3 regions of the Lysinibacillus sp. Y5S-8 genome follow, and region 2 is predicted to be linked to each of the others. Evidence: a T-box and tRNA genes for the amino acid it is inferred to sense, from the RefSeq annotation. Region 2 holds a T-box; the other regions hold tRNA genes.

Region 1 (3,248 bases), 1.5 Mb from region 2:
AAGTCAGGGAGATACTGCTGGAGCTGAAAAATATCTTCAAAATTCGATACAGAAAATCGAACACATTGATTATTATTTTACAAATAACTACGTGCTAAATTATCTTCTGAATGAAAAAATATCTATTGCTGAAAGCAATGGAATAACTTTAAACGTTAAATCTTTCTTTCCTGAAAGGATTAAATTAGATACTGATATTTTTGCAGTTGTGCTAGGTAATTTAATAGATAATTCTATAAACGCAGTCTTACGTTTATCAAATTCTAAAGAAAAAGAAATTTCACTTCTTATCAAACAATTTGATCAGAACCTACTTATAGAAATTTCAAATGTATTTGATACTGCGGAGCTTCAAACTCGAAAGAATAGACAATTCGAGGGAATAGGAATTAAAAATGTGAAAAGAATTGTAGAAGAGCATGGTGGAATTTATAATCAATGGATTCAAGATAATCAGTATATCGTAAGTATACTTTTACTCAATGTATATGAAAAAGAAGATGAATGTAACAGCTAAAGTAGAATGGAATGAACACTTTTATCCAAAATTCTCCAAATTTTACAAACTAGAAATATTCTGTTTATAGGAGGCTGTATCAATGGAGGAGAAGCTAGTGTTATATGTATTCAATACCCGTTTTTCAACGAAATGCACACATTCTAAAAGAAAGAATTGAAGAAAATGATCAAATAGCATTCGAAACTTTTACAGAAATGTATAATAAGTAGTGATTAACATCTCCTATTGCACAAGTATAACTAATTCGTCATAAGCTTACGTTTGTTTTTCTACACGTGAGCTTTTAGTTTATTCTCTTTTTTATATTTAATATACCTTTCAAGTGTAAGGGAATAATGTTTTTTTGAATTAGGAAATTCTTTTTCAATAGCTTCTTTTAGAGTGTTAGTCATTTTATCTTCTCCATTATACAATCCTCTATTGATAATACCGTTAAAACGCCCTACATAGTCCTTTGCAGAACTTTCGCTAATATTATACTCCTGCATCAAATAATCCTTAAACTCCATCTTCATCCCCCTTTAGAACATATTATTTAAAAGAATTCTACAACCTTTCATAAAACCCTTTTTGGATAACAGCTTGTGTAAAACAAAATCAATTCTTATCGTTTTCTATCGTATTATCAACAATGCAAAAAGCTCATAAACCCTGTTATATCAAGGTTTATGAGCTTTCTTAACTTTTTAATCGTAACGTAAATTAATCTAGTGATACCGGTGGTCGGGGTCGAACCGACACTCCAAAGGAACACGATTTTGAGTCGTGCGCGTCTGCCAATTCCGCCACACCGGCATAATGGAGATAAAAAAAATCGGATACACCGATTCGAATTAAAATATGGAGGCGGCAACCGGATTTGAACCGGTGATAAAGGTGTTGCAGACCTGTGCCTTACCACTTGGCTATGCCGCCATCGAAGTTGGAGCGGAAGACGAGGTTCGAACTCGCGACCCCCACCTTGGCAAGGTGGTGTTCTACCACTGAACTACTTCCGCAAAATGGCTGGGGTACCTGGATTCGAACCAGGGCATGACGGAATCAAAATCCGTTGCCTTACCGCTTGGCTATACCCCAAAAGATAATTATATAAATGGGGCGACTGATGGGAATCGAACCCACGAGTGCCGGAACCACAATCCGGTGCGTTAACCACTTCGCCACAATCGCCATTATATTATGATTTTTATTAATTTTATTTTAAATGGGGCGACTGATGGGAATCGAACCCACGAATGCCGGAACCACAATCCGGTGCGTTAACCACTTCGCCACAATCGCCATAAAATTAATTGGCAGGGGCAGTAGGAATCGAACCCACACCAAAGGTTTTGGAGACCTCTATTCTACCGTTGAACTATGCCCCTATAATAATAAAACTGGTGGAGGGGGACGGATTCGAACCGCCGAACCCTAAGGAGCGGATTTACAGTCCGCCGCGTTTAGCCACTTCGCTACCCCTCCGGGAATACATGGTGCCGGCGATAGGAGTCGAACCCACGACCTACTGATTACAAGTCAGTTGCTCTACCAACTGAGCTACACCGGCAAAAAAACATGATGGGTCAGGACGGAATCGAACCGCCGACACTTAGAGCTTCAATCTAATGCTCTACCAACTGAGCTACTGACCCTTGTTATTAAAATAAATGGCGGTCCCGACCGGGATCGAACCGGCGATCTCCTGCGTGACAGGCAGGCATGTTAACCGCTACACCACGGGACCATTTGGTTGCGGGGGCCGGATTTGAACCAACGACCTTCGGGTTATGAGCCCGACGAGCTACCACTGCTCCACCCCGCGATAATCATATACTATTGTAAAAATAATGGTGGAGGATGACGGGCTCGAACCGCCGACCCTCTGCTTGTAAGGCAGATGCTCTCCCAGCTGAGCTAATCCTCCATCTGGGTATTTAAATGGTGACCCCTACGGGATTCGAACCCGTGTTACCGCCGTGAAAGGGCGGTGTCTTAACCACTTGACCAAGGGGCCAACTTTTGGAATAAATCAAAGTGCTGGCGGAGAGTAAGGGATTTGAACCCTTGAGACAGTGTTAACCGCCTACACGATTTCCAATCGTGCTCCTTCGGCCACTCGGACAACTCTCCAAGAATGGCTCCGAAGGCAGGACTCGAACCTGCGACAACCTGATTAACAGTCAGGTGCTACTACCAACTGAGCTACTTCGGAATGATTTTAGTATATAGCCTAGCGACGTCCTACTCTCACAGGGGGAAGCCCCCAACTACCATCGGCGCTAAAGAGCTTAACTTCCGTGTTCGGTATGGGAACGGGTGTGACCTCTTTGCCATCATCACTAGACTATTTGAAAGACAATACTTATTATAGCATATTTTATCAAAATTACAAGTATATTATAATGTTTTTTATTCTTTCAAAACTGGATAAACGGTTCATTGAATGGTTCAAACATTTTGGTTAAGTCCTCGATCGATTAGTATTCGTCAGCTCCATGTGTCACCACACTTCCACCTCGAACCTATCTACCTCATCGTCTTTGAGGGATCTTACTTACTTGCGTAATGGGAAATCTCATCTTGAGGGGGGCTTCATGCTTAGATGCTTTCAGCACTTATCCCGTCCACACATAGCTACCCAGCGATGCCTTTGGCAAGACAACTGGTACACCAGCGGTGTGTCCATCCCGGTCCTCTCGTACTAAGGACAGCTCCTCTCAAATTTCCTACGCCCACGACGGATAGG
Region 2 (3,248 bases):
TACACCATTTCACAGAAGATATTTGAATTATTGAAATTGTAGTAAACTATTTAACTTAAATCAAGTTTAACATACTTTTACGGAAATATATGACTTTTCCCTATCAATTATTATACTTCATATAGAAGGTTTTACATAAGTAAAACATAAAAAAATAGATGTCACAACATGCATTCCACATTTGTAACATCTACAATATATATTATTCAAAATGAGTAGGTTTAATTCACCATTCGTTGCGCTTCTTGAAGCTGATATGCTCGGACTTTTCGAGGTAGGAAGCGACGAATTTCATCTTCATTATAGCCAACTTGCAGACGTTTTTCGTCCAAAATAATTGGTCGGCGTAATAAACCAGGATACTCCTGAATTAATTCATATAAACGTTGTAGTGGTAAACTTTCAACATCCACATTTAATTTTTGAAATATTTTTGAACGAGTAGAAATGATTTCATCTGTCCCGTCTTCTGTCATACGTAAAATTTTTTTAATTTCACTAATACTTAGTGGCTCAGAAAATATATTACGTTCTGTATATGGAATTTCGTGCTCCTCTAACCAAGCTTTCGCTTTACGACAAGAGGTACAACTTGGTGATGTAAATAGGGTTACGATCATTCTGACACATCCTTTCATTTTGTAATCATTATCTATAAACCAGAACCAAAGTGTTAAATTAGAATTAATGTAAAGTAAAATACACAGTACCATTATACAGTACTCAGCTGTATTTGAATATAGTTCCAATAAAAAAAGACTGAACCCGTCACGAATTATTCTGTCTCTTTATACAGCTTTTAATAAAGCGTATTTCCTTCTATCTTATGTGCTACTACTAACATTCCCACTTTCAGTGCATTTTAAACATCCAAGCATGTATCTTAGTTGTTCTCATTTAAAAAGATTAAACGAGAAAATTGTCAATTTGACGTGTACACCTAAACACAATTTTAATAAAAAATTTTATATTTATAACAAAATTACACAACAAAAAAAGCATATAATTTTTTCTCGAAAAAAACCACCGTCAAAAGTCTGACTTTACACAATGGAATCTTTATAATATAATTCTTTGCAATCAAATCAATTTGAATAATTTAAATTGAGAAAAACGCTGACGAAGAGTAGTACATATGTTCATTTCACGTTTAGAGAGTCTGTGGTTGCTGCAAACAGATCGTGGAGACATGTGGAATGGACTTCCGAGTTAGCTTTGTGAACGCTGTTAGAAGCTATTAGCAGAGCTCGTCCCTTCACGTTACGAAGCTGAGTGGCCTTTTAGGCAAGCTGGGTGGTACCGCGGATTCAAAACATCATTCGTCCCTTCATTAGAAAAAATCTAATGAGGACGCATGATGTTTTTTTGTCTTTATCGTGAGGTAGAAAAGTGAGCAAAACGCCGCTGACAACCATCATGGAATTTGAATTCGAGGAGGAACTTTTAATGACAACTATTTTTTCAGGCGTACAGCCTACAGGAATCGTTACTTTAGGGAACTATTTAGGAGCATTCAAGCAATTCCCTGCACTACAAGACGAAGGAAATGCTATTTATTGTATTGTTGATCAGCATGCGATCACGGTTGCCCAGGATCCTAAAGAATTACGTGAAAGCATTCGTAAGCTGGCAGCTACCTATATTGCTACTGGCATCGACCCTAAAAAATCTACGTTATTCATTCAATCAGAGGTGCCAGCGCATGCTCAGGCAGGATGGATGTTACAATGTGTTGCGTCTATCGGGGAGCTAGAACGTATGACACAGTTTAAAGATAAATCACATGGTAAAGAAAGCGTTTCTGCTGCTCTTTTAACATATCCACCGTTAATGGCTGCAGACATTCTACTTTACAACACAAACATTGTCCCTGTCGGCGATGATCAGAAGCAGCATATCGAGCTAACTCGTGACCTTGCAGAACGTTTTAATAAACGCTTTGGTGACGTTTTAACAATTCCAGAAATTCAATTACCAAAAGCAGGCGCTCGTATTAAATCCTTACAAGAGCCAACAAAGAAAATGAGTAAATCTGACCCTAATACGAAAGCGACAATCCGTTTGCTAGATACGGCAAAGGACATTGAGAAAAAAATTAAATCAGCGGTTACGGATTCTGATGGTATTGTTGCATTTGATGTAGAAAATAAACCAGGTGTCTCAAATTTATTGACAATCGAATCGGCTATTTCTGGTATAGCCATTGAAGATTTAGTCAAAAAATATGAAGGAATTGGTTATGGTGGATTCAAGCAAGGTGTTGCAACAGCTGTTATCGAACATCTAACACCAATTCAAGAAAAATTCTATCATTTAGTAGAATCCTCTGAATTAGATGTCATCTTAGATGAAGGTGCTGAAAAGGCGAATGCGATTGCCAGTGCTACATTAAAACGCATGGAAGATGCAATGGGTCTCGGCCGCACACGTCGCTAATTTATGGCTTGTCTGTGGAGCGATCAAAGCCTAAATCAAGCACAACAGCACAAATGATAATGCAGGCTCCTACCGCCATATAAAATTCTGTTGTTTGAAAAATAAATTTGAAAACAACCTTCCAGGAATAACCTAATGTTCGATAATTTAAATACAATATGAGATTCCCTACAGAGAGGATCATTAAGCCATAGCTTACTAAAAATAAAAAGAGACGAAACACAGTAGAGGCATCCTTTCTATTTCTTCTTACTTATCATTTATTCACAAAACTATAAAAAAAGACGTCAGCCGTTTAAATTAGGCTGACGTTTTTTTAAGTTTATATATTATGCTTCATATTTTTTGAATAGGAGACTGGCATTGTGACCACCAAAACCAAGAGAATTACTCATCGCATATTGAATGTTTGCTTCTCTTGCTTCGTTTGGAACATAATCTAAATCACATTCTGGATCTGGATCTACTAAATTAATTGTTGGAGGTAAAATGCCTTCTTTTAAGGCTAATGCTGTGAAAATCGCTTCCACACCACCAGCTGCTCCTAATAAGTGACCTGTCATAGACTTTGTGGAGCTCATAGCAAGCTTATACGCATGATCACCAAAAGTAGTTTTAACAGCTTGTGTTTCAAATAAATCATTATAAGGTGTGCTAGTACCATGTGCATTAATATAATCAACTTGTGATGGATCAACTCCACCATCTGTCAATGCTTGCATCATTGCACGTGCTGCACCCTCACCCTCTGGAGCTGGAGCCGTAATGTGATGCGCATCACCTGTTGCACCATAACCTAAAACTTCAGCATA
Region 3 (3,248 bases), 510 kb from region 2:
ATTGTGAATGAAGAAGGAAAAGTAGTGGGAAACATCTTATTAGAAAGGAGAAACAAAATATTAGTCATGTAAAAAAGCTACTGAACCATTGATAGCGGATTCGTAGCTTTCACTCTTTACTACTATGTCATTTATTGATAAAAGAAAAAGCATGTAACACATATTTGTGCTACATGCTTGATGACCCGTACGGGATTCGAACCCGTGTTACCGCCGTGAAAGGGCGGTGTCTTAACCACTTGACCAACGGGCCGTGGCTCCGAAGGCAGGACTCGAACCTGCGACAACCTGATTAACAGTCAGGTGCTACTACCAACTGAGCTACTTCGGAATAATGATGGGCCTAAATGGACTCGAACCATCGACCTCACGCTTATCAGGCGTGCGCTCTAACCAGCTGAGCTATAGGCCCATTTTGGAGCGGGTGATGAGAATCGAACTCACGACATCAGCTTGGAAGGCTGAGGTTTTACCATTAAACTACACCCGCAAATAATGGTGGGTCAGGACGGAATCGAACCGCCGACACTTAGAGCTTCAATCTAATGCTCTACCAACTGAGCTACTGACCCAAAATGGAGGAGGTAGAGGGATTCGAACCCCCGCGCGGTGTTACCCGCCTGTCGGTTTTCAAGACCGATCCCTTCAGCCAGACTTGGGTATACCTCCAAAAATATTGAACTGGTGGAGCCTAGCGGGATCGAACCGCTGACCTCCTGCGTGCAAGGCAGGCGCTCTCCCAGCTGAGCTAAGGCCCCATTTAACATAAAAAATGGTCGGAATGACAGGATTCGAACCTACGACCCCTTGGTCCCAAACCAAGTGCTCTACCAAGCTGAGCTACATTCCGAAAACATAAATTTATTGGCGCGCCCGACAGGAGTCGAACCCATAACCTTCTGATCCGTAGTCAGACGCTCTATCCAATTGAGCTACGGGCGCAATATTCATTAAAAACGATGAGCCATGAAGGACTCGAACCTTCGACCCTCTGATTAAAAGTCAGATGCTCTACCAACTGAGCTAATGGCTCGTAAAAAAGAAAAATGGCTGGGGTACTAGGATTCGAACCTAGGCATGACGGAATCAAAATCCGTTGCCTTACCGCTTGGCTATACCCCAATTTGAAAATGGGGCGACTGATGGGAATCGAACCCACGAATGTCGGAACCACAATCCGATGCGTTAACCACTTCGCCACAATCGCCACTATATAAATTATAACAGCTGTATATGAACGAGTACCTCAATACCTGGCAGGGGCAGTAGGAATCGAACCCACACCAAAGGTTTTGGAGACCTCTATTCTACCGTTGAACTATGCCCCTAAAATGGTGGAGGGGGACGGATTCGAACCGCCGAACCCTAAGGAGCGGATTTACAGTCCGCCGCGTTTAGCCACTTCGCTACCCCTCCAAGGGAATGGTGCCGGCGATAGGAGTCGAACCCACGACCTACTGATTACAAGTCAGTTGCTCTACCAACTGAGCTACACCGGCAAAAAAAAATGGCGGTCCCGACCGGGATCGAACCGGCGATCTCCTGCGTGACAGGCAGGCATGTTAACCGCTACACCACGGGACCATTTGGTTGCGGGGGCTGGATTTGAACCAACGACCTTCGGGTTATGAGCCCGACGAGCTACCACTGCTCCACCCCGCGATAATACTATACTGTTGTATAAATAATGGTGGAGGATGACGGGCTCGAACCGCCGACCCTCTGCTTGTAAGGCAGATGCTCTCCCAGCTGAGCTAATCCTCCACGAAAAATAAGCGAAGCGATGTCCTACTCTCACAGGGGGAAGCCCCCAACTACCATCGGCGCTAAAGAGCTTAACTTCCGTGTTCGGTATGGGAACGGGTGTGGCCTCTTTGCCATCATCACTTCACTTATTCAGTTGAAAGAGTTGTTCTTTCAAAACTGGATAAACGTGCATTGAATGTTTCAAACGTTTTTGGTTAAGTCCTCGATCGATTAGTATTCGTCAGCTCCATGTGTCACCACACTTCCACCTCGAACCTATCTACCTCATCGTCTTTGAGGGATCTTACTTACTTGCGTAATGGGAAATCTCATCTTGAGGGGGGCTTCATGCTTAGATGCTTTCAGCACTTATCCCGTCCACACATAGCTACCCAGCGATGCCTTTGGCAAGACAACTGGTACACCAGCGGTGTGTCCATCCCGGTCCTCTCGTACTAAGGACAGCTCCTCTCAAATTTCCTACGCCCACGACGGATAGGGACCGAACTGTCTCACGACGTTCTGAACCCAGCTCGCGTACCGCTTTAATGGGCGAACAGCCCAACCCTTGGGACCGACTACAGCCCCAGGATGCGATGAGCCGACATCGAGGTGCCAAACCTCCCCGTCGATGTGGACTCTTGGGGGAGATAAGCCTGTTATCCCCGGGGTAGCTTTTATCCGTTGAGCGATGGCCCTTCCATGCGGAACCACCGGATCACTAAGCCCGTCTTTCGACCCTGCTCGACTTGTAGGTCTCGCAGTCAAGCTCCCTTGTGCCTTTACACTCTACGAATGATTTCCAACCATTCTGAGGGAACCTTTGGGCGCCTCCGTTACCTTTTAGGAGGCGACCGCCCCAGTCAAACTGTCCGCCTGACACTGTCTCCTGCCCCGCTAAGGGGCATGGGTTAGAATTTCAATACAACCAGGGTAGTATCCCACCGACGCCTCCTTCGAAGCTGGCGCTCCGAGATCTCTGGCTCCTACCTATCCTGTACAAGTTGTACCAAAATTCAATATCAGGCTACAGTAAAGCTCCACGGGGTCTTTCCGTCCTGTCGCGGGTAACCTGCATCTTCACAGGTACTATAATTTCACCGAGTCTCTCGTTGAGACAGTGCCCAGATCGTTACGCCTTTCGTGCGGGTCGGAACTTACCCGACAAGGAATTTCGCTACCTTAGGACCGTTATAGTTACGGCCGCCGTTTACTGGGGCTTCAATTCGCAGCTTCGCTTGCGCTAACCACTCCTCTTAACCTTCCAGCACCGGGCAGGCGTCAGCCCCTATACGTCACCTTACGGTTTTGCAGAGACCTGTGTTTTTGCTAAACAGTCGCCTGGGCCTATTCACTGCGGCTCTCATGCGCTTGCACGCTCAAGAGCACCCCTTCTCCCGAAGTTACGGGGTCATTTTGCCGAGTTCCTTAACGAGAGTTCTCTCGCACACCTTAGGATTCTCTCCTCGACTACCTGTGTCGGTTTGCGGTACGGGCACCTC

What was found. A T-box is a leader RNA that pairs with one kind of tRNA and senses whether it is charged. The one in region 2 lies ahead of trpS (tryptophan--tRNA ligase), so its partner is inferred to be a tRNA-Trp.
Region 1: it has a tRNA-Trp gene. The T-box ahead of trpS (tryptophan--tRNA ligase) is inferred to sense a tRNA for this amino acid. The anticodon was not compared.
Region 3: it has a tRNA-Trp gene. The T-box ahead of trpS (tryptophan--tRNA ligase) is inferred to sense a tRNA for this amino acid. The anticodon was not compared.

Annotation. Positions count from the first base shown of each region.
Region 1 is NZ_CP145889.1:3,932,327-3,935,574, forward strand. It holds gene V6670_RS19215 (GHKL domain-containing protein) at 1-517, shown strand, start outside; gene V6670_RS19220 (hypothetical protein) at 790-1,029, opposite strand; tRNA gene V6670_RS19225 (tRNA-Leu) at 1,235-1,315, opposite strand; tRNA gene V6670_RS19230 (tRNA-Cys) at 1,362-1,435, opposite strand; tRNA gene V6670_RS19235 (tRNA-Gly) at 1,444-1,518, opposite strand; tRNA gene V6670_RS19240 (tRNA-Gln) at 1,523-1,597, opposite strand; tRNA gene V6670_RS19245 (tRNA-His) at 1,615-1,690, opposite strand; tRNA gene V6670_RS19250 (tRNA-His) at 1,726-1,801, opposite strand; tRNA gene V6670_RS19255 (tRNA-Trp) at 1,814-1,887, opposite strand; tRNA gene V6670_RS19260 (tRNA-Tyr) at 1,901-1,984, opposite strand; tRNA gene V6670_RS19265 (tRNA-Thr) at 1,994-2,069, opposite strand; tRNA gene V6670_RS19270 (tRNA-Phe) at 2,082-2,154, opposite strand; tRNA gene V6670_RS19275 (tRNA-Asp) at 2,171-2,246, opposite strand; tRNA gene V6670_RS19280 (tRNA-Met) at 2,250-2,324, opposite strand; tRNA gene V6670_RS19285 (tRNA-Val) at 2,351-2,426, opposite strand; tRNA gene V6670_RS19290 (tRNA-Glu) at 2,442-2,516, opposite strand; tRNA gene V6670_RS19295 (tRNA-Ser) at 2,541-2,632, opposite strand; tRNA gene V6670_RS19300 (tRNA-Asn) at 2,638-2,714, opposite strand; rRNA gene rrf (5S ribosomal RNA) at 2,731-2,846, opposite strand; rRNA gene V6670_RS19310 (23S ribosomal RNA) at 2,960-3,248, opposite strand, start outside.
Region 2 is NZ_CP145889.1:765,184-768,431, reverse strand. It holds gene spxA (transcriptional regulator SpxA) at 222-617, opposite strand; T-box leader at 1,108-1,330, shown strand; gene trpS (tryptophan--tRNA ligase) at 1,447-2,436, shown strand; gene V6670_RS03535 (hypothetical protein) at 2,438-2,659, opposite strand; gene fabF (beta-ketoacyl-ACP synthase II) at 2,766-3,248, opposite strand, start outside.
Region 3 is NZ_CP145889.1:255,642-258,889, reverse strand. It holds tRNA gene V6670_RS01250 (tRNA-Glu) at 182-253, opposite strand; tRNA gene V6670_RS01245 (tRNA-Asn) at 255-331, opposite strand; tRNA gene V6670_RS01240 (tRNA-Ile) at 339-412, opposite strand; tRNA gene V6670_RS01235 (tRNA-Gly) at 417-490, opposite strand; tRNA gene V6670_RS01230 (tRNA-Phe) at 497-572, opposite strand; tRNA gene V6670_RS01225 (tRNA-Ser) at 577-669, opposite strand; tRNA gene V6670_RS01220 (tRNA-Ala) at 683-758, opposite strand; tRNA gene V6670_RS01215 (tRNA-Pro) at 774-850, opposite strand; tRNA gene V6670_RS01210 (tRNA-Arg) at 866-942, opposite strand; tRNA gene V6670_RS01205 (tRNA-Lys) at 961-1,033, opposite strand; tRNA gene V6670_RS01200 (tRNA-Gln) at 1,048-1,122, opposite strand; tRNA gene V6670_RS01195 (tRNA-His) at 1,132-1,207, opposite strand; tRNA gene V6670_RS01190 (tRNA-Trp) at 1,255-1,328, opposite strand; tRNA gene V6670_RS01185 (tRNA-Tyr) at 1,333-1,416, opposite strand; tRNA gene V6670_RS01180 (tRNA-Thr) at 1,424-1,499, opposite strand; tRNA gene V6670_RS01175 (tRNA-Asp) at 1,509-1,584, opposite strand; tRNA gene V6670_RS01170 (tRNA-Met) at 1,588-1,662, opposite strand; tRNA gene V6670_RS01165 (tRNA-Val) at 1,689-1,764, opposite strand; rRNA gene rrf (5S ribosomal RNA) at 1,776-1,891, opposite strand; rRNA gene V6670_RS01155 (23S ribosomal RNA) at 1,958-3,248, opposite strand, start outside.